2 regions of the Streptomyces sp. NPDC059852 genome follow, and region 2 is predicted to be linked to the other one. Evidence: riboswitches for the same ligand, from Rfam matches in the RefSeq annotation. Region 2 holds a riboswitch; the other holds the start of a gene.
The links. A riboswitch is a leader RNA that binds a small molecule or an ion and turns the genes downstream of it on or off. The one in region 2 is predicted to bind glycine.

Region 1: another riboswitch for glycine. It lies ahead of gcvP (aminomethyl-transferring glycine dehydrogenase); the one in region 2 lies ahead of gcvT (glycine cleavage system aminomethyltransferase GcvT).

What each region holds. Positions count from the first base shown of each region.
Region 1 covers NZ_JBHWJK010000005.1:320,835-331,630, forward strand. Annotated here, with positions in the region: gene ACFV46_RS09530 (glutamate-cysteine ligase family protein) at 1-774, opposite strand, end outside; gene ACFV46_RS09535 (hypothetical protein) at 1,332-1,934, shown strand; gene ACFV46_RS09540 (DUF5999 family protein) at 2,269-2,475, shown strand; gene gcvP (aminomethyl-transferring glycine dehydrogenase) at 2,675-5,560, opposite strand; glycine riboswitch at 5,736-5,831, opposite strand; gene ACFV46_RS09550 (PRC-barrel domain-containing protein) at 5,945-6,337, shown strand; gene ACFV46_RS09555 (DNA polymerase IV) at 6,589-8,064, opposite strand; gene ACFV46_RS09560 (MerR family transcriptional regulator) at 8,109-8,771, opposite strand; gene ACFV46_RS09565 (bifunctional nuclease family protein) at 9,032-9,505, opposite strand; gene ACFV46_RS09570 (MerR family transcriptional regulator) at 9,591-10,328, opposite strand; gene ACFV46_RS09575 (FHA domain-containing protein) at 10,368-10,796, opposite strand, start outside.
Region 2 covers NZ_JBHWJK010000006.1:288,439-299,234, reverse strand. Annotated here, with positions in the region: gene gcvT (glycine cleavage system aminomethyltransferase GcvT) at 1-879, opposite strand, end outside; glycine riboswitch at 1,033-1,131, opposite strand; gene ACFV46_RS10925 (AAA family ATPase) at 1,302-1,970, shown strand; gene ACFV46_RS10920 (enhanced serine sensitivity protein SseB) at 2,049-2,840, shown strand; gene ACFV46_RS10915 (enhanced serine sensitivity protein SseB C-terminal domain-containing protein) at 2,924-3,712, shown strand; gene ACFV46_RS10910 (ABC transporter permease) at 4,074-5,072, shown strand; gene ACFV46_RS10905 (ABC transporter substrate-binding protein) at 5,110-6,882, shown strand; gene ACFV46_RS10900 (ABC transporter permease) at 6,952-7,959, shown strand; gene ACFV46_RS10895 (ABC transporter ATP-binding protein) at 7,956-9,053, shown strand; gene ACFV46_RS10890 (ABC transporter ATP-binding protein) at 9,050-10,339, shown strand; gene ACFV46_RS10885 (trimeric intracellular cation channel family protein) at 10,403-10,796, shown strand, end outside.

The DNA of each region.
Region 1 (10,796 bases), on a different contig from region 2:
GCGCGGCCGCACGCCCTGCGCCTGGAGCTCGGGCGGGCGGGTGTCGGTGGACTGCTGGAACAGGGGCGGGCGGGACTCGCGCCACAGCTCGCGGCCGAAGAGGAACGGCGAGTTGGCGCCGACCGCGATCTGTGCGGCGGCGACCGCCTGGGCGGCGTTCCAGACATCGGCGAAGCGGCCCGGGGTGACCTGCAGATGCAGCTGCACGGAGGTGCAGGCCGCTTCGGGCGCGATCGACTTCGAGGTGCACGTCAGGCGTTCCACGCCATCGATGTCGAGCGTGAAGTCCTCGCCGCGGGCGGCCACGATCTGCTCGTTGAGGAGCGCGTAGCGGTCCACCTCGGAGAGGTTCGAGGAGACCAGGTCGTCACGGTCGAGGGTCGGCAGAATGCCGATCATCACGATTCCCGCGTCGACCTCTCCCGCTTTTCGGTCGGCATATGCCAGCGACGTACGGAGTTCCTCGCCGAGCTGGTCGAAAACACGCCCCTCCAGTCGGTGCGGGGCTATGTTGACCTCCAGATTGAACATCGCGAGTTCCGTCTGGAAGTCCCGGCTGGCGATGCGCTCCAGTACCTGTCCGTTCAACATTTTCGGCATACCGTCGGCGCCGGCGAGATTCAACTCGATCTCCAGCCCCAGCAGATTCCTGGGACGGTCGAAGCGCTGCTCCTCCAGCAGCCGCTCCAGCCCCGTCAGACACTGCCGCAGCTTGTCGCGGTAGTGCTGACGATCGGACAGGTCGAACCGACCTGCCACGACCTTCTCCCCCATCGATGTCCTCCTCGGATGGGCGGGCCGAGGATCGGCCGCCGGTCTCGCGGGTCAGGTGCAATGATGCCCAGCCAAGGCGATCGATAACGTCCCCGCCCGGGCGTGTGGCCCGCTAGTCTGTTCCGATGTGACCGGTGGCACATTCACCGGGCAAGCGGCACAGCGCAGTTTCCGCGGGCTCACGAACTCGTGAAAAACGCCGACGACAATTGGCCGACCGCGCCCCGGACGTTTTTCGAGGTCATCACCACACCTCCGGCCGGCAATGGGGATTTTCTCCCGCATATCGCCGACCGAATGCACCCTTGCCGTGTACACCAGGACCGGCTAGATGAAACATCATCTGAACAGTCGTCGTATAAACTGCGCTATCAGGCAGAGGGTCGGCACCCGCGGTCCCCGTACCTGTCGTCCAGGTGACGTACGGCAGGCCCGACATCCCCCGCGCTTCAGGACCCCGGCTCCCCGGCACCTCTGGCCTCCCCCCGAGCAGACAGCGCTGTCCGCCCTGCCCCGCCCTCGCGCCATCGTGCCTGTCGAATGAGAGGCGACCCACCATGCCGCTGCATGTTCCCCCGGCTCCCGCGCCCGCCCTGCGTTCCGTCCTGACCGCGCTCGGTTCCCCCACCGCCGTCAGCGAGGCCCGAACTCCCTCCCTGCGCGCCGCGCAGGGGCCCACCACCCCTGAACTCCCACTGCCCGTCCATGTCCTGGACGAGCTCACGCCGGGAGGCCTGTCCGCGACCCGGCTGGCCGGGTGGCGCTTCCTGATCCGGTGCGGCGAACGCGCGGTGGCCGCCGCCGAGACCCGGCTGACCCCCGACGGCTGGACCTTCTCGCACTTCTTCGAGGGCCCCTACATCACCTCGACGGAGCGCGCGCTGCGCCAGGCCGAGACGCTGACGCAGCCGTACCAGCCGCGTCTGCTGTCGTTCCCCGGCCTCTACATGCTCACCCTGTGGCTGCACGCCGGCAGCACCGCCGACGCCGCCTCCGGCCACCCCGACCCCGCGGACGTCCTCATCCCGCTGGCCCCGGCGCCTCCCGGCATCGCCTCCCATGTACCGCACCGGGTGGCCGACCTGCTGCCCGTCCTCACCCTGCGGGCCACCCCGACGCCGCTGCCGCCCCTGCCACCCCTGCTCGGTTCGCCGGCCTGACCGGCCGAGGCGCGAGGTCCGCGTACCCCGTCACCGCTCCCGGTGGCGGGGTACGCGGCGTTGGGGGCCACCGGGGACCCGCCGGGACTAGCCCCTTCCGGTCAGGTGGAACCACCCGAAGGGACAGGGCGGTGGGGATGAACCGCTCGCGCGGGTGACGCGTCATCAACCAGTGAGAAGCGGTGCTGCCAAATCCCTGCGGATTACCGGCCGTAGGGCAACACTGGGTTCCGACCGACTTATACAACGGGGGGCGGCCATGAGCGAAGCTTCACGCCGCGACACAGACACACCAGCCATCTCATCCGTCACGACAGAGCGAAAGATCCCTTCCATGTGCCAGCACCAACCACCGTGCCCGACAGCCGACTCCGCCGACCGGGAATCCGCCCGACTCGTGGCGCACCACCCGGAGCAGGGCTGGAGCCTGCTGTGCAACGGCGTTCTCCTCTTCGAGGACACCGGTGAACTCCTGCCGGACGGCCAGATCATCGCCCCGCACCGTCCGCTGGGCGCCGCCAAGGTGGTCACCGCCGCGTAGCCCGCGGTACCGGGCGGCGCCCGCCGCACGCCCGGAGTACTTCCAGGGGCCGGTCGCAGACTCCGACTGCGAGCCGGCCCCCACGTGTGTCCGGGCACGCTCACGCAGCGTAGTCCCCCGTGTCTGCCGGGCGAACGGCGAAAGGGCTCCGCCCCCGGCCGGTACGGCCTTGGGCGGAGCCCTTCGGGTCGGCGGGCGGTCAGCCCTCGTACGCGTCCATGGGCGGGCACGAGCACACCAGGTTCCGGTCGCCGAAGGCCTGGTCGATCCGGCGCACCGGGGGCCAGTACTTGTCGGCGGCGGACACCCCGGCCGGGAACACGGCCTCCTCGCGGCTGTACGCGTGCTCCCACGCGCCGCCGAGCGCACCGGCGGTGTGCGGGGCGTTGCGCAGCGGGTTGTCCTCGGCGGGCCACTCGCCCGAGCCGACCTTCTCGATCTCCGCGCGGATGGCGATCATCGCGTCGCAGAACCGGTCCAGCTCGGTCAGGTCCTCGGACTCGGTCGGCTCGATCATCAGCGTGCCGGCCACCGGGAAGGACATCGTCGGCGCGTGGAAGCCGTAGTCGATGAGGCGCTTGGCCACGTCGTCCACGCTGACGCCGGTCGCCTTGGTCAGCGGCCGCAGGTCGATGATGCACTCGTGCGCGACCAGCCCGCCCGGACCGGTGTAGAGCACCGGGTAGTGCGGCTCGAGGCGCTTGGCGATGTAGTTCGCGGACAGCACGGCCACCTGCGTGGCCCGCTTGAGGCCCTCGCCGCCCATGAGGCGGACGTACGCCCACGAGATGGGCAGGATGCCGGCGGAACCCCAGGGAGCGGCCGAGATCGGGCCGACGCCCGTCTCGGGACCGGCCGCGGGCTGCAGCGGGTGGTTCGGCAGGTACGGCGCCAGGTGCGCGCGCACGCCGACCGGGCCGACGCCCGGACCGCCGCCGCCGTGCGGGATGCAGAAGGTCTTGTGCAGGTTCAGGTGCGAGACGTCGCCGCCGAAGTGGCCGGGCTTGGCCAGCCCCACCAGCGCGTTGAGGTTGGCGCCGTCGACGTACACCTGGCCGCCGGCCTCGTGCACCTGCGCGCAGATGTCGGCGACGTGCTCCTCGAACACACCGTGCGTGGACGGGTAGGTGATCATCAGCACGGCGAGCTCGTCACGGTGCTTCTCGATCTTCGCCCGCAGGTCCTCGACATCGATCTCGCCGTCCTCGGCGGTCTTCACGACGACGACCTTCATCCCGGCCATCACGGCGCTGGCGGCGTTCGTACCGTGCGCGGAGGACGGGATCAGGCAGACGGTCCGCTGGTCGTCGCCGTTGGCCCGGTGGTAGCCGCGCACGGCGAGCAGACCGGCCAGCTCGCCCTGCGAGCCGGCGTTCGGCTGGAGGGAGACCTTGTCGTAGCCGGTGACCTCGGCGAGACGCTCCTCCAGCTCGCGGATCAGCGTCAGATAGCCCTCCGCCTGCTCGGCGGGCGCGAACGGGTGCAGCTGGCCGAACTCCGGCCAGGTCACCGGCTCCATCTCGGTCGTCGCGTTGAGCTTCATCGTGCAGGAGCCCAGCGGGATCATGCCGCGGTCGAGCGCGTAGTCGCGGTCGGCGAGCCGGCGCAGGTAGCGCAGCATCGCCGTCTCGGAGCGGTGCTGCCGGAAGACGGGGTGCGTCAGGTACTCGTCGCCGCGCAGCAGCGCCTCGGGCAGCGCGTCCCCGGCCGCCGCGTCCAGCGCGTCGATACGGCCCTCGACGCCGAACGCCTTCCACACGGAGGAGACCTGGGACCGGGTGGTCGTCTCGTCGCAGGCGGCGGACACATGGTCGGCGTCGACGAGGCGCAGGTTCACCCCGTGGTCGCGGGCGGCGGCGACGACGTCGGCGGCCTTCCCGGGCACGCGGGCCGTCACCGTGTCGAAGAACGAGCCGTGCACGACCTCGACCCCGCCGGCCGACAGGCCCGCGGCGAGGATCGTGGCGTAACGGTGCGTCCGGGCGGCGATGCCCTTCAGGCCGTCGGGGCCGTGGTAGACGGCGTACATGCCGGCCATCACGGCCAGCAGCACCTGGGCGGTGCAGATGTTGCTGGTCGCCTTCTCCCGGCGGATGTGCTGCTCGCGGGTCTGCAGGGCGAGCCGGTACGCCTTGTTGCCGTCGGCGTCGACGGACACGCCCACGAGGCGGCCCGGGAGGCTGCGCGCGAACTTCTCGCGCACCGCCATGTAACCGGCGTGCGGCCCGCCGAAGCCCATCGGCACACCGAACCGCTGCGTGGTGCCCACCGCGATGTCCGCGCCGAGCTCGCCGGGCGACTTCAGCAGGGTGAGCGCGAGCAGGTCGGCGGCGACGGTCACCAGGGCGCCGAGCTCATGGGCCTGCTCGATGACGGGTGTGAGGTCCCGTACGGCACCGGAGGCGCCCGGGTACTGCAGGAGCACGCCGTTGATCTCGCGCTCGGCGACCTCGGCCGGGATGCCGTCGCTGAGGTCGGCGACCACGACCTCCACACCGGTGGGCTCGGCGCGAGTCTGTATCACGGCGATCGTCTGCGGAAGGGCGTCCGCGTCGACCAGGAAGAGGCCCTTCTTGTTCTTGCCCATGCGCAGCGACAGGGCCATCGCCTCGGCGGCGGCGGTGCCCTCGTCCAGCAGCGAGGCGCCGGAGGTCGGCAGCCCGGTGAGGTCGGCGACCACCGTCTGGAAGTTCAGCAGGGCCTCGAGCCGGCCCTGGGAGATCTCCGGCTGGTACGGCGTGTAGGCCGTGTACCAGGCCGGGTTCTCCATGACGTTGCGCAGGATGACCGGCGGGGTGAAGGTCCCGTAGTAACCGAGGCCGACCATCGAGTCCAGGACCTGGTTCCGGTCGGCGAGGGAGCGCAGCTCGGCCAGCACCTCGGCCTCGGTCCGGGCGCCGGGCAGGTCGAGCGCGTCGGCGTTCTTGATCACGTCCGGGACCGCGGCGGCGGTCAGCTCGTCGAGGGAGCCGTAGCCGACGTGGGCGAGCATCTTGGCCCGCGCCTCGGAATCGGGACCGATGTGACGCTGCTCGAAGGGAATCCCTTGCTCGAGCTCGGAGAGCGGAATGCGATGGGCGGTCATTGCGGAGGCCTCCTGGTCTGACGCGACCTTCGAGGGGCACCACGGCACGGGTACCCGGACGGCCTCCCCCTCTGTCATCTCAACCTGAGAGCTTCACCGGGGCGCCCGAGGGTCCCGGCTTTCACCGTCGGTGAGGGCGGGAGCCGTCGACACCCGCCCTGCTTTCCAGAGTGACCTCGTCCGTGCGGTACGTGTGCCTGAGAGATTCCGGGGAGGATTTGCTCCTTCGGCGCCTCCGGTGATCTCCGGAGGACTCTCCCGCACGGGGTCAGCAGCCGGTTCCAGCCTACCAGCGGGGTCGCCGCACGAACCTTCGAGTGGCCGCCGTCACGGATCTGGCTTTTCGTAGTGCTGACGGATGACTTGCGACCAAGTGGAGGGACCGTGCAGACCGACATCGATCCGCGCAACCTGATCGGCCGCAAGGCCTTCGACCGCAACGGCACCAAGATCGGCACCATCGACGAGGTGTACCTGGACGACGCGACCGGCATACCCGAATGGGCGGCGATACGCACCGGCCTGTTCTCCCGCGACGCCTTCGTCCCCCTGGAGCCCAGCGAACTGGTGGAGGGCACCCTGCACGTCCCCTTCGACCGCGCCCTCATCAAGGACGCCCCCGACTTCGGCGTGGGCCGCCACCTCTCCCCCGAACAGGAACTCCAGCTCTACCACCACTACGGCCTCGACGTGGCCCCGGGCCCCCCGCCCCCCGACCACGACTTCGGCACCCTGGCCCCCACGAACACCCCCGACGACAAGACCCCACACCCCTGACGCGGGCCACACACCCGACGCCCCAGCACCCGGCACCCCAGCCACCCGGCCACGCCCCACCCGCGGCCGCGGTCGGTCGCACCGCGACCGCGACCGCGACCGCCCCGGCGCCCCGCTCCGCAGCTGCGCAGGCACCCGCCCCGCCCGCCCTGGCTGCGGGCAGTCGTGCCGCTGGGCGGCACGGGTCGGCGCAGGCACCCGCAAGCGCGGCCAAGCGACCCTCCGCCCCGCACCAGCGCTCCGCACGCGCCCTAGCCCCGCACCACAGGGGGCGCCACCCCCCGCACACCAGAACCCGACGCCTCCCCCCACCCCGAAACCAACGGCAACGGCTCCGCCCCCTCCAACGCCGGATCATCGACCCGGAACGTCCGCACCCGCCCCGGCCCGGACTCCGGCGTCTCGAACCGCACGGTCACGCGTCCGACCCCACTCCCCTGCACCCACCCGTGCCCGTACTCGGCATGCCGCACATCGTGCCCCGCATGCCACCGCCGCTCGGCCGCCTGCCCCTCGGCACCCCCGTCACCGGCCTCGTCCCCCACGGACGCGGACGCATCAGAAGTGCTCGCGCCACCCCCAGGCCCGAACTCCCCCTCGCCGTCACTCCCGTCCCCCACGCCCGCCGCCCCTTCCTCGGCACCGCCCCCCGCCCCCGCCGCCTGCGCGAACAGATCCTCCTGGGTGTAGTCGGCGAGCCCACTCACCCCGACCCCCAGCAACCGCACACCCCCGGTCGTGTCCACCCCCTCCAGCAGCCGCGCGGCAGCCTCCCGCACCACCGCCGGATCATCCGTCGGCCCCCGCAACGTCTCCGACCGTGTCAGCGTCGAGAAGTCGTACCGCCGCACCTTCAGCACGATCGTCCGCCCCGAGAGACCGGCCCCCCGCAACCGCCCCACACACCGATCGGCCAGCCGCTGCACCTCGAGCCCCACCCGCACCCGGTCATGGATGTCCACGTCGTACGTGTCCTCGACGGAGACGGACTTCGCCTCCCGCTCGGCCACCACGGGCCGTTCGTCGTGCGCCAGCGCCATCGCGTACAGGGCGTGCCCGTGCGCCTTTCCCAGCAGCCGCACCAGCTCGTCCTCACCCGCCTCGGCGATCTCCTCCACGGTGTGGATCCCGGCCCGCCGCAGATGGTCCCCGGTGGCCGGCCCCACGCCCGGCAGCACCCGCACGGACATCGGCCCGAGCAGCGCCCGCTCGGTCCCCGGCTCGATCAGCACCATCCCGTCCGGCTTCGCCTGTTCCGAGGCGATCTTCGCGACCATCTTGGACGCCGCGAGCCCCACCGACCCGGCCAGCCCGGTGGCGGCCCGTATGTCGGAGCGCAGCTTCACCCCCACCAGCCGGGCGGACTCCGCGTCCCAGGCCACTCCCCCGGCCTCCAGGTCCACGAACGCCTCGTCCAGGCTCAACGGCTCCACCAGCGGCGACAGCTCCCGCAGCAGCCCCATCACACGCTCGCTGACATCCCGGTAGATGGAGAAGCGCGGCACGAGATACGCGGCGTTGGGCGCGAGCCGCCGCGCCTGGGCCATCGGCATGGCGGAGTGCACCCCGAAGATCCGCGCTTCGTACGAGGCCGTGGCGACCACCCCACGCGGCCCCAGCCCGCCCACGATCACGGCCTTCCCCCGCAGGCTCGGCTTGGACGCCTGCTCCACCGACGCGTAGAAGGCGTCCATGTCGAGGTGCAGGATGGTGGGCGCGTTTCTCACAGTTCCGATGCTGCCCTACGGCACTGACAACGCGCCCTTGCGCCTCAGACCGCGCGGTTGCGCCGCCGTGCCAGCTCGTCGGCCGGGTTGTGCCCGACCAGCGTCTCCCCGGTGTCGATCCGCTCCCCGTGCAGCTGCGACAGCGCGCTCTCGACGTCCCGCCACACCACCCCCACGGCGATCCCGAAGATCCCCTGCCCGCCCTGGAGCAGCGCGTGGACCTCGTCCGGCGACGTGCACTCGTACACGGTGGCGCCGTCGCTCATCAGGGTCAGTCGTTCCAGGTCCCGGAATCCCTGCTCGCGCAGATGCTGGACGGCGGTCCGGATGTTCTGCAGGGAGACACCGGTGTCCAGGAAACGCTTCACGATCTTGAGGACGACGACGTCCCGGAAGCTGTACAGGCGCTGCGTGCCCGACCCGTACGCCGGCCGCACACTGGGCTCGACGAGTCCGGTGCGGGCCCAGTAGTCCAGTTGCCGGTACGTGATCCCGGCGGCCGCGCAGGCCGTCGGACCCCGGTACCCGATCTGTTCGGATGCCATGGACGCCGCCCCTCCGCCGCTGCTCGGCACGGCCGCCGGTCGTTGCGGGGCGTGATCGGCCGCACCGCCCTGGACAGCGCTGCCGTGAAGCGGGTACGGGCCGCTCGCCCCGAGGCCGCGCTCGGGTGCACCCCCAGCCGTACCGCCGCCGCTGCTTCTCACGCCGACCTCCGTCCTTGACCTGCCTTCTCGACGGTAGGCAGTCACCGGGGGTGCGTCAACGATCGCCACACTCGGCACGCCGAGTGATAATCACCCTACGAGTGGTTTCCCGTGCCCCGTCGCGGGGAAAGGCTAGCCGAATGCGCCCGAACCGGGCCCCATGACGCCCTCCCTCGCCCGTGGCACATGCCCGGCATCCGGGCCGTGACGGACCGTGGGCCGCGCGCTCCGGACCAGGCCGGCGGGCCACTCACGCCGTCTCACTGACTGCTGGTGCCGAAGTCCTCCGGCGAGATCTGGTCGAGGAACTCGCGGAACTTCTCCACCTCGTCCTCCTGCTCGTCCGGGATCGCGATGCCCGCGTCGTCCAGCACACCGTCGCTGCCGTAGATCGGCGTTCCGGTGCGCAGGGCCAGCGCTATGGCGTCGGACGGACGGGCGCTCACCTCGACACCGCTGGCGAAGACCAGCTCGGCGTAGAAGACGCCCTCACGCAGATCGGTGATGCGCACTTCGGTGAGCTCCTGGCCGACCGCCTCGAGCACGTCCTTGAAGAGATCGTGGGTCAGCGGTCGTGCGGGGGCCATGCCCTGCTGGGCGAAGGCGATCGCCGTCGCCTCCCCGGGCCCGATCCAGATGGGGAGGTAGCGGTCGCCTCCCACTTCACGCAGGAGCACGATCGGTTGGTTGGAGGGCATTTCGACCCGGACACCTACGACATCGAGCTCGTTCACACAGCAACCCTAGGCCGTGCTCGGGACGTTTGGGTAGTCGGGCCCGGATCGGGTGGCCGATCCGGCCGATCCGTGCATGCGCCGCTCAGGGCAGCCGCACGCCGAGCGCCGTCTGCATCAGCGCGGCGTGCAGCCGGACGGTGAGCCCCGCCAGTTCCTTGGCCCTGGCCTCGGCATGAGCCCTGGTCTGCGGGTTGCGGTGCCGCTTCAACGGCGCGACGACCTGCTCCACGAGTCCGGCCTCACGGTCTGCGGCGGCCTTCATCACCCGCAGGTGCCGCGGCTCGATGCCGAAGCGGCCCAGCTCGGCCACGAGCGTGGCCACGGTCACCGCCTCCGCGTCATAGGCGCCGTCCGGCAGGGGGGTGATCAGCCCGTACGACTCCCACTCGGCGAGCTGCTGCTCGGCGATCCCCGCCGCCGCCAGCAGCTGCGCCCTCCCGAGGCGGGCCGCTGTACGCTCCTCGACCGGCTCCAGGACCCCGTCGCCGTCACGCTGCCGGCACAGCGCGGGCAGGGCAGCCGCCTCGCCGCGCTCCATGGCGTCCAGATGCTCGCGGATCACCTTCAGCGGCAGATAGTGGTCCCGCTGCATCCGCAGGACGTGGCGCAGCCGCTCGACGTCCTGCTGGCCGAATTTGCGATAGCCCGACGGCGTGCGGCGTGGCTCGACCAGCCCTTCCGACTCCAGGAAACGGATCTTGGAGATCGTGACGTCAGGGAACTCCTCGCGGAGCACGGTCAGCACCGTGCCGATGCTCATCGGCCGACCGTCCGTGGCGGCGGCGCCGTTCCCGGCACCGCCGCTCGGTGTTTTCAGCATGGACCTTCCCTGGGTCTCCCCGGACGGGTCCGGGGGAGGTCAGAAGCCCCGCTGGCTCGCGTAGAAGACCAGCCGGTACTTGCCGATCTGCACCTCGTCGCCGTTGTTCAGAGCGACCTGGTCGATCCGCTCGCGGTTGACGTACGTGCCGTTGAGGCTGCCGACGTCGGCCACCGTGAACGAGCCGTCCTGGGCGCGGCGGAACTCCACGTGCCGGCGCGAGACCGTCACGTCGTCCAGGAAGATGTCGCTCTGCGGGTGCCGCCCGGCGGTGGTCAGATCGCCGTCCAGCAGGAAGCGGCTGCCCGAGTTCGGTCCACGGCGCACCACCAGGAGCGCGGAACCCACCGGCAGCGCGTCGACGGCGGCCTGTGCCTCCGGGGAGAGCGCGGGAATCTGCGTCTGCCCCGTGGTCTCGGCGTCGTAGGCCTCGATACCCGAGATGGAGATCGTCGACGTCGTCTCGGA
Region 2 (10,796 bases):
GCGCGGCGGGTCCGTCTCGGCCTTGGCGGCGGCCGCCCGGAGCGCCTCGCGCCCCACGAAGTCGCCCTCCTTCTCGAACTTCACCACCCGGCCGAGCCCGGCGTCGAAGGGGGTGAGCGAGGTCGACAGCTCGTTGCCGTACAGCGGCATGCCCGCCTCCAGGCGGAGCGTGTCCCGGCAGGACAGGCCGCAGGGGACCAGGCCGACGCCCTCGCCGGCCTCGGTCAGCGCCTGCCACAGCTCCACGGCGTGCTCCGGCTTCACGAACAGCTCGAAGCCGTCCTCCCCGGTGTAGCCCGTGCGGGCGATCAGGGCGGGCACGCCGGCGACGGTGCCGGGCAGGCCGGCGTAGTACTTCAGGCCGTCGAGGTCGGCGTCGGTGAGGGACTTCAGGATGCCGGGGGACTCGGGGCCCTGGACGGCGATCAGCGCGTACGCGTCGCGGTCGTCGCGGACCTCGGCGTCGAAGCCGGTCACCCGCTCGGTCAGGGCGTCGAGCACGACCTGGGCGTTGGAGGCGTTGGCGACGACCATGTACTCCGTCTCGGCGAGCCGGTACACGATCAGGTCGTCGAGGATGCCGCCGTCCGCCTGGCAGATCATGGTGTAGCGGGCGCGGCCGACGCCGACGGAGGCGATGTTGCCGACCAGGGCGTGGTTCAGGAAGGCCGCCGCCTGGGCGCCGGTGACCGTGATCTCACCCATGTGGGACAGGTCGAACAGGCCGGCCCGGGTGCGCACCGCGTTGTGCTCGTCGCGCTCGGAGCCGTAGCGCAGGGGCATGTCCCAGCCGGCGAAGTCGGTCATGGTGGCGCCGAGCGAGCGATGCAGGGCATCGAGCGCGGTACGGCGCGGTGCGGAGGCTGCGGTACTGCTCATCGGTCGGTCTTCTCCAAGGGCAGACGGGCGAGGAACGTTCCTCCCCATCTGTCATCGGAACCTGAGAGGTTCGCCACGACCCCCGGAGGGGAAGTTCATGGCTTGCACCTTGGGTGGAGCCACCGCGCACGGTGGCCCGCTTTTCAGATGTGCCTCGCCCGCGCGGTAACGGGGCCTGAGAGATTCAAGGGAGGGACTTGCTCCTTCGGCGCCCCGGCGGCGTACTGCCGGGGACTCTCCCGCGCGGATTCAAGCGGCCGGTATGCAGTTGGCGCCGCCATCATCGCATGCCCGGCCCCCTCTGCCCCAGGCCACATCTGTAACCGGCCTGTGGCAGTAAGCGAACGAAATCGGAGGCGAGACTCCATTACCTTCTCTTTACACACGGTGGGGACGGGGAAGCCTGTATGCGGAGGAGGACGATGACGGTGAAGCGCACCTCGGCGTACGCCACGACCTCGGGCATCGCCCTGCCCGGGCAGCCGGCGGCCCCCGCCGTCGGGACCGCCGCGCCCGCGCCCGTCGTCCGCGATCTGCGCGAGCGGTCCGGCCGCGGCCCGCACGCCCTGCTGTTCGGCCCACGCGACCTCGTCGTGATCACCGGTCTGCCCGGCAGCGGCAAGTCCACCCTGATGCGGCGGACCGTGCCCGGCCCGCGCGTCGACTCCCAGGACACCCGGGACCGCTGGGACGCCCGGATGCCCCGCCTCCTGCCCTACGCGTTCTACCGGCCCCTGGTCCGCCTCTCCCACTACGCCGGGCTGCGCCGCGCCGTCCGCCGCGGGGGCGGGCTCGTCGTGCACGACTGCGGCACCCAGGCGTGGGTGCGCGGCTGGCTGGCCCGGGCGGCCCGGCGCCGCGGCGGAGTCCTGCACCTGCTGGTGCTCGACGTCGACCCGGACACCGCGCTGGCGGGACAGCGCGAGCGCGGCCGGGGCGTCTCCCGGTACGCCTTCCTGCGCCACCGGCGCGCCGCCTCCCGGCTGATGCGCGCGCTCACCGCCGGCGACCTGCCCCGGGGCTGCGGCTCCGCGGTGCTGCTCGACCGGGACGCGGCCGCGGCGCTGCGCCGGATCGGCTTCACGGGCTGACCGGGCCCCGCCGGACGGCGGGGACCCCGGTAGCCTTTCGATCCTCAGACGTGATTCACAGCAGGCGGTCACCCACAGATGGACTTCGCAGCGGATCTCCCGGCGGACTTCCCGGCAGGCTCACCTCTCCACCCGCACGGCGGCTGGCCCGGCAACGAACTGGAGGAGGTGCTCTCCGCCTCCCTCGGCCGGCCCTCGGCCGGCGCCCGGATCGTGGAGGTGCTGGGCCGCAGCTTCGTCTGGGTCCCGCTGCCCAACGGCGGTGGCCCGCACAGCGGTCCGCTCGACCTGCCCGGCATGGAGATCGACGGCCAGGGCTATGTCCCGGTGTTCTCCTCCGAGGAGCAGTTCCGGCAGGTCGTCGGCTCCCACATGGCGTACACCGTCGCCCCGGCCGTGGAGTTCGCCCGTGGACTGCCCCCGCACGTGGGCATCGCCGTCAACCCGGGCGGCGTGGTCGGCGTGCCGCTGCCCCCGGCGGCGGTGGCCGAGGTGTGCCGGGCGGGCCGCACCCCGCTGGACGGCCCCGCCTCCGGCGGCCGCGTCAAGCTCTACGAGCCCGACTGGCAGGACGACCCGGTCGACTTCCTGTCCGCCGCCTCGGCCGAGTTCGCCGCGACCGGCGTCGTCGCCACCGCCCGCCGCTGTCTCGCCGCGATCGAGACGGGCCCGCCGGTCATGTTCGTCGGCGTCGAACTGACCCACTGGGAGGGCGATCTGAGGGCGGCCCCCACCGACGCCCTGGGCCGCGCCCTCGGCCGCATCCCCGTGCCCTGGCCGGTCAACCTGGTCCTCCTCGACGTGGCCCAGGACCCGGTCATCGACTGGATGCGGGCGAAGGTCCGCCCCTTCTACACCCGCGAGCCCTGAGACCCCGAGCGGAGCGCCCAGGATCCGAACGGCAGGCCCTAAGCTGGGCTCAAAGCCAGGTTCTCCCGAAGGGGCGGTAAAACGTGAGCGCGAGCGGCACAACCTCGACCGGGCAGGTCGAGCACATGCTGCGCCAGGTGACCCCCGGGCGCTACGACGCCTACGAGGCCCTCCTGCGCGCGCTCGCCACCCCGGCCACCGGCCAGGTCTGGATGCTGCTGTGGCACGGTCAGGCGGGCTCCCCGGACGCCCAGTACGGGAACATGGAGGTCGAAGGACACGGCTACGCCCCGTGCGTCACCTCCGCGCAGGAGCTGTCGGCCAGCGGCTGGAACCGCAGTTACGAGGTCGTCGACGGGCTCGACGTGGCCCGCACCCTCTACCCCGACCACTACGGCCTCTGGCTGAACCCGCACGCCCCCGGCGGCGGCGTCGGCATCCCCTGGCTCGACCTGCGCCGGATCGCCACCGGCCTGGACCGCCAGCCCGCGGGCCCGCTGCGGCTGTCGGAGCCCGCCATCGAGATCCCGCAGTTCTACGCCCTCCTCGCGCAGAACGCGCACCGCACCCCGGCCGTGCGCACCCTGCGCCGCGCCTGGGTGCAGCCCGCGCTGGGGGCGCCGTATCTGGCGATCGGCCTGGACGTGTACGACACCAGCCCGCCCGCCGTGGACGCGGTGCGCTCGATGATGCTCCAGTCGGTCACCGCGGTCCCGGACGGACTGCCGGTCTCGACCGTCGCCCTGGCCGACGAGGACGACCCGGTGGCGCTGTGGATGCGGGCGGCCGCGCGGCCGTTCTACGACCGCGAGGCACACGCCCCCGCCCCCGCCGGAGGCTATGGCTACCCTCCGGCACAGGGCCGTTACTGAGCATTCGCTTGCGCTTGAGCCGTTTCCTCCCACCCCCCTCTGTCGTAGGCGCGAGCGTCTTCCCGGCGTGGTTTCGCAGGTGAATCTCCGCGCGTAGATGCGATCGGAAGGTCCCGGTCCGCCCTCATACGCCCCAACTGGTGCGCGTCCGGCCCCTGTTACCCACTGTTCGGATAACGGAATCCCCCAAACAGCATCACGGTTGCGCATCCTTTCCCCGTTGGCTCTGGCGACTGATCACTCCCGCATTGAAGACTCCCCGCTAGGCAGGGCCGGTCGGCCCTGTGTGCGAGTGAGAGCAACCGCTACCGCGGCAGCCAGGGGGGTCGGCAACCGCCGGCCGAGAGGGGTCAATTCCACTGTGACCGCACCGATCGAGACAACGGGAGCGGAGGCTGGAGCACAGCCTGAGGCCGTGCTCTCCGGGATCGAGAAGAGCCAGATCGAGGGGCGCTCCCTGGGGCAGATCGCCTGGTCCCGCTTCAAGAAGGACAAGGCGGCCGTCGCCGGCGGCGTCATCGTCGTCCTGCTGATCCTGCTCGCGATCCTGTCGCGTCCCCTCCAGGCGATGCTCGGCCTGGACCCCAACGCCCTCAACCAGGACCTCATCGACCCCAACACCTCGCTGCCCAAGGGTGACTTCGGCGGCATGAGCTGGGACCACCCGCTGGGTGTCGAGCCGAAGTTCGGCCGCGACATCGCCACCCGCATCCTCGAGGGCTCCTGGGTCTCGCTGGTCGTCGCCTTCGGTGCCACGCTGCTGTCCAACACGATCGGCGCCATCCTCGGCGTCGTCGCCGGGTACTACGGCGGCCGGGTGGACACGATCATCAGCCGTCTGATGGACACCTTCCTGGCGTTCCCGCTGCTGCTGTTCGCCATCGCCATCTCGGCCACCCTGCAGGGCGGTGCCTTCGGCCTGGAGGGCCTGCCGCTGCACATCAGTGTCCTGATCTTCATCATCGGTTTCTTCAACTGGCCGTATCTGGGCCGCATCGTCCGCGGCCAGACCCTGGCCCTCAGGGAGCGCGAGTTCGTCGACGCCTCCCGGGGCATGGGGGCCAAGGGGCCGTACATCCTCTTCCGGGAGCTCCTCCCGAACCTGGTCGGCCCGATCATCGTCTACTCGACGCTGCTCATCCCGACGAACATCCTTTTCGAGGCCAGCCTGAGCTTCCTCGGTGTCGGCATCCAGCCCCCGCAGGCATCGTGGGGCGGCATGCTCAACCAGGCGGTCGACTTCTACGAGGTCGACCCGCAGTTCATGATCGTGCCCGGCCTCGCCATCTTCGTCACCGTCCTGGCGTTCAACCTGCTCGGCGACGGTCTTCGTGACGCTCTCGACCCGCGCAGCCGCTGACCCGCGGCCGGATCGAGAGTCCCAGAGATTTCCAACAATGGAGGGGAAGCAGACCATCATGCGAAGGTCAGTGCTGGCCGCGGTTGCGGTCGTCGGCAGTGCGAGCTTGCTGCTTTCGGCCTGCAGCAAGGCCGATGACAAGTCGGACAACAACGGATCGAAGTCGGCTGGGGCCAACGCCGCGACCAAGGACGTCGTCAACGCCTCCACCCAGAAGGGTGGGACGGTCACGTACGAGTACTCCGACGTCCCGGACTCCTTCGACCCGGGCAACACGTACTACGCGTACATGTACAACCTCAGCCGGCTGTACGCCCGCCCGCTGATGACGTTCAAGCCCGGCGCCGGCGAGTCCGGCAACGAGCTGGTCCCGGACCTGGCCTCCGCCCCGGGCGAGCCCAGCGACGGCGGCAAGACCTGGACGTACAAGCTGCGTCCGGGCCTGAAGTACGAGGACGGCACCCCGATCACGTCCAAGGACGTGAAGTACGCCGTCGAGCGCTCCAACTTCGCGCGTGACGTGCTCTCCCTCGGCCCGAGCTACTTCCAGCAGTTCCTCGAGGGCGGCGACAAGTACAAGGGCCCGTACAAGGACAAGAGCGACAAGGGCATCTCGTCCATCCAGACGCCGGACGACACCACCATCGTCTTCAAGCTGAACCGCGCCTTCCAGGAGTTCGACTACCTGGTCGCCACCCCGCAGACGGCCCCCGTGCCGAAGGCGAAGGACACCGGCGTCGACTACGTCAAGAAGATCGTGTCGTCGGGCTCCTACAAGTTCGAGAGCTACCAGGAGGGCAAGGAAGCCGTCCTGGTCCGCAACGAGAACTGGGACGCCAAGACCGACCCGCTGCGCAAGCAGTACCCGGCCAAGGTCGTCGTCAAGCTGAAGGTCAACGCCGAGACCATCGACCAGGACGTCATGGCCGGCAAGGCCATCGACCTCGGTGGTACGGGCGTCCAGGCCGCGACCCAGGCGAAGGTCGTCAACTCCTCGGACCAGAAGGCCAACACCGACAACACCTACGGTGGCCGCCTGGTCTACATGGCGATCAACACCAAGCTCGCGCCGTTCGACAAGGTCGAGTGCCGCAAGGCCGTGGAGCTCGCGGTCAACAAGGTCTCCGTGCAGACCGCTCTCGGCGGCCCGATCCGCGGTGACATCGCCTCCACCGTCCTGCCGCCGGACATCCCGGGCTACCAGAAGTCCGACCTGTACGCCACGCCGGGCAACAAGGGCGACGTCGCCAAGGCCAAGGAGCAGCTGAAGGCCTGCGGCAAGACGTCGATCAACACCAACATCTCGGCGCGCAGCGACCGTCCCGCGGAGATCGACGCGGCCACCGCGATCATCGACTCGCTGAAGAAGGTCGGCATCAACGCCAGCCTGAAGCAGTTCCCGTCGGGCAAGTACTTCACCGACGCCGCGGGTGTCCCGAAGTTCAACAAGAAGCAGAACATCGGTCTGCACATGATGCAGTGGGGTGCCGACTGGCCGTCCGGCTACGGCTTCCTGCAGCAGATCCTGCACAGCGACGCGATCGGCGAGTCCGGCAACACGAACCTGTCGCAGCTGGACAACAAGGACGTCGACTCCCTGCTGGAGAAGGCGATCGCCAGCGAGGACCAGGGCGAGCGCGACAGCCTCTACGCCGAGATCGACAAGAAGGCGATGGAGGAGGCGGCCCTCGTTCCGCTGACCTACTTCAAGGTCCTGCTGTACCGCCCCGCCGGCTTCACCAACCTGGTGTCCACCGCGGCCTTCAGCGGTCAGTACGACTACCTCAACATCGGCACGACCAAGAAGTAGCCCCGGAAGGCAGGTGAAGGCTTTGGTGCCCGCGGGCCTCGCGGCCCGCGGGCACCAGCGCCGATCCCCGTGATCTCGTACATCCTCCGCCGGACGCTCGCGGCAGTGATCCTGCTGCTGGTCGTCACCGCGGTCACCTTCGCGATCTTCTTCCTGCTGCCCAGGCTCGCCGGCCAGACGGCCGACCAGCTGGCGCAGCAGTACATCGGGAAGAGCCCCACCCAGGCCGACATCGAGGCGGTCAAGCAGAACCTCGGTCTCGACCAGCCCGTGTACATCCAGTACTGGGACTTCATCAAGGGGATCGTCTCCGGCGCCACCTACGACCTCGGCCCCACCACGGCGCACTGCAGCGCGCCCTGCTTCGGCTACTCCTTCAAGACGCACGTCGAGGTCTGGCCGCAGCTCACCGACCGGCTGCCCGTGACGGTCTCCCTGGCCGCCGGTGCCGCCGTGCTGTGGCTGGTGGGCGGTGTCACGGCCGGTGTGATCTCCGCGCTGAAGCCGCGGTCGTTCGCCGACCGGACGTTCATGGGCATCGCCCTCGCGGGTGTCTCGCTGCCCATGTTCTTCACCGGCCAGCTCGCGCTGTTCCTCTTCACCTTCCAGTGGCCGATCTTCGGCCGCGAGTACGTCCCGTTCACCGAGAACCCCTCGCAGTGGGCCAACACGCTCTTCCCGGCGTGGTGTTCGCTCGCCCTGCTGTACTCGGCCATCTACGCCCGGCTCACCCGCTCGGGCATGCTGGAGACGATGAACGAGGACTTCATCCGCAGCGCCCGCGCCAAGGGCCTGCGGGAGCGGAAGGTCGTGGTCCGGCACGGTCTGCGGGCCGCGCTGACGCCGATCATCACCGTGTTCGGCATGGACCTCGGACTCCTGCTCGGCGGTGCCGTCATCACCGAGACGGTGTTCTCCCTGCACGGCATCGGCGAGTACGCGGTGCAGTCCATCCGGGACAACGACCTGCCGCCGATCCTCGGCGTCACGCTCCTGGCCGCCTTCTTCGTCGTACTCGCCAACTTCCTGGTGGACCTGTTGTACGCCGCCGCCGACCCGCGGGTGAGGATCTCGTGACCGAACTCTCCAAGACCGGTGCCGCAGTGGGGGAGCCCGTGAAGGGCGACTCCGACGCGTCCACGGCGTTCCTCGATGTCCGTGACCTCAAGGTGCACTTCCCGACCGACGACGGTCTGGTCAAGTCCGTCGACGGGCTGAGCTTCTCGCTGGAGAAGGGCAAGACCCTCTGCATCGTGGGCGAGTCCGGCTCCGGCAAGTCGGTCACCTCGCTCGCGGTCATGGGCCTGCACCGGCTCGGCGCACGCGGCAAGAACGTGCAGATGTCCGGCGAGATCTGGCTGGGCGGCAAGGAGCTCATCTCCGCCGACCCGGACGAGGTGCGCCGGCTGCGCGGCCGCGAGATGGCGATGATCTTCCAGGACCCGCTGTCCGCGATGCACCCGTACTACACGATCGGCAGCCAGATCGTGGAGGCGTACCGGGTCCACCACGACGTCAACAAGAAGACCGCGCGCAAGCGGGCCATCGAGATGCTCGACCGGGTCGGCATCCCCGAGCCCGGCAAGCGCGTCGACAACTACCCGCACGAGTTCTCCGGCGGTATGCGCCAGCGCGCGATGATCGCGATGGCGCTGGTCAACAACCCCGAACTGCTCATCGCGGACGAGCCGACGACCGCCCTGGACGTGACCGTCCAGGCGCAGATCCTGGACCTCATCCGCGACCTGCAGAAGGAGTTCGGCTCCGCGGTCGTCCTCATCACGCACGACCTGGGCGTGGTGGCCGAGATCGCCGACGACGTCCTCGTGATGTACGGCGGCCGGTGCGTGGAGCGGGGCTCCGTCGACGACGTCTTCGAGCGGCCGCAGCACCCCTACACCTGGGGCCTGCTCGGCTCGATGCCGCGCATCGACCGGGAGACCTCCGAGCGGCTCATCCCCGTCAAGGGCCAGCCGCCGAGCCTCATCAACGTCCCGTCGGGTTGCGCCTTCCACCCGCGCTGCCCGTACGCCGACATCCCCAAGGGCGATGTCACCCGTACCGTGCGCCCGGAGCTCCAGCCGGTCGGCAGCGGACACTTCTCCGCCTGCCACCTCTCGGCTGAGGACCGCACGCGGATCTGGACCGAAGAGATTGCGCCGAAGCTGTGAGTGAGACGAAGAAATCGGACGCGGCCGTCCCGGCCCAGGCGCCGGCCCCCGCCGCCGAGCGCGAGGTGCTGCTGAAGGTCGAGGGCCTGCAGAAGCACTTCCCGATCCGCAAGGGCGTCCTCCAGCGTCAGGTCGGCGCGGTCAAGGCCGTCGACGGCATCGACTTCGAGGTGCGCAAGGGCGAGACGCTGGGCGTGGTCGGCGAGTCCGGCTGCGGCAAGTCGACCATGGGCCGGGTCATCACCCGTCTCCAGGACCCGACGGGCGGCTCGATCCACTTCGAGGGCAAGGACATCACGCGGCTGAACACGGCCGGGATGCGCCCGCTGCGGCGGGACATCCAGATGATCTTCCAGGACCCCTACGGCTCCCTGAACCCGCGGCACACCATCGGCTCGATCGTCTCGGCGCCCTTCCGGCTCCAGGGCGTCCAGCCCGAGGGCGGGGTGAAGAAGGAGGTCCAGCGGCTCCTGGAGCTGGTGGGCCTGAGCCCCGAGCACTACAACCGCTACCCGCACGAGTTCTCCGGCGGCCAGCGCCAGCGCATCGGCATCGCCCGGGCGCTCGCGCTGAAGCCGAAGCTGGTCGTGGCGGACGAGCCGGTCTCCGCCCTGGACGTCTCCATCCAGGCGCAGGTCGTCAACCTCATGGACGACCTCCAGGAGGAGCTCGGCCTGACCTACGTGATCATCGCGCACGACCTCTCGGTCGTCCGGCACGTGTCGGACCGCATCGCGGTGATGTACCTCGGCAAGATCGTCGAGCTCGCCGACCGCACCTCGCTGTACGAGGCGCCGATGCACCCGTACACCAAGGCCCTGATGTCGGCCGTGCCGGTGCCGGACCCGAAGCGCCGGGGCGCCAAGAGCGAGCGCATCCTGCTCCGCGGGGACGTGCCCTCGCCGATCGCCCCGCCGCCCGGCTGCCGCTTCCACACCCGGTGCTGGAAGGCGACCGAGGTCTGCCGGACGGTGGAGCCGCCGCTGCTGGAGCTGCGGCCCGGCCAGCGCGTGGCGTGCCACCACCCGGAGAACTTCGAGGACCAGCAGCCGCAGGACACGGTGCTGCTCACCGCCGCCAAGGAGGCCGCCGAGCTGGTGGCCGACGAGGTGCTCGCCGAGTCGGCGCAGACGTCGGCCGCGGTGGCCGCGGAGGTCGCGCCGGCGGCGGAGAAGACCGCCGAGCCCGCTGCCGAGGCCGATGAGGCCGATGAGGCGGACGGGACCGACGGCGAGCCCGCCGCGGAGGACTCCGCCAAAGCTCCCGCCGAGGGTGACGACAAGTAGCCACGCAGCGGCCCCCGCCTTCTTTTGTAAGGCGGGGGCCGTTTGCTGCGTAAGAATGTACGGGTGCTCCAGCAACTTTTCACTCCGTCCGTCCAGCACACGCTCGACCTGATCGGAATCTTCGTGTTCGCGATCTCGGGCGCCCTGCTCGCGGTCCGCAAGAACTTCGACGTCTTCGGCATAGCCGTCCTCGCCGAGGTCACGGCCCTGGGCGGCGGACTGTTCCGGGACGTGGTCATCGGTGCCGTGCCGCCGGCCGCGTTCACGGACCTGGGGTACTTCCTCACCCCGCTGCTCGCCGCGCTCCTGGTGTTCTTCCTCCACCCGCATGTGGAGCGCATCCAGACCGGTGTGAACGTCTTCGACGCGGCGGGCCTCGGCCTGTTCTGCGTCGCCGGGACGGCGAAGGCGTACGACTACGGGCTGAACCTCACCGCCTCCGTCGCGCTGGGTCTCG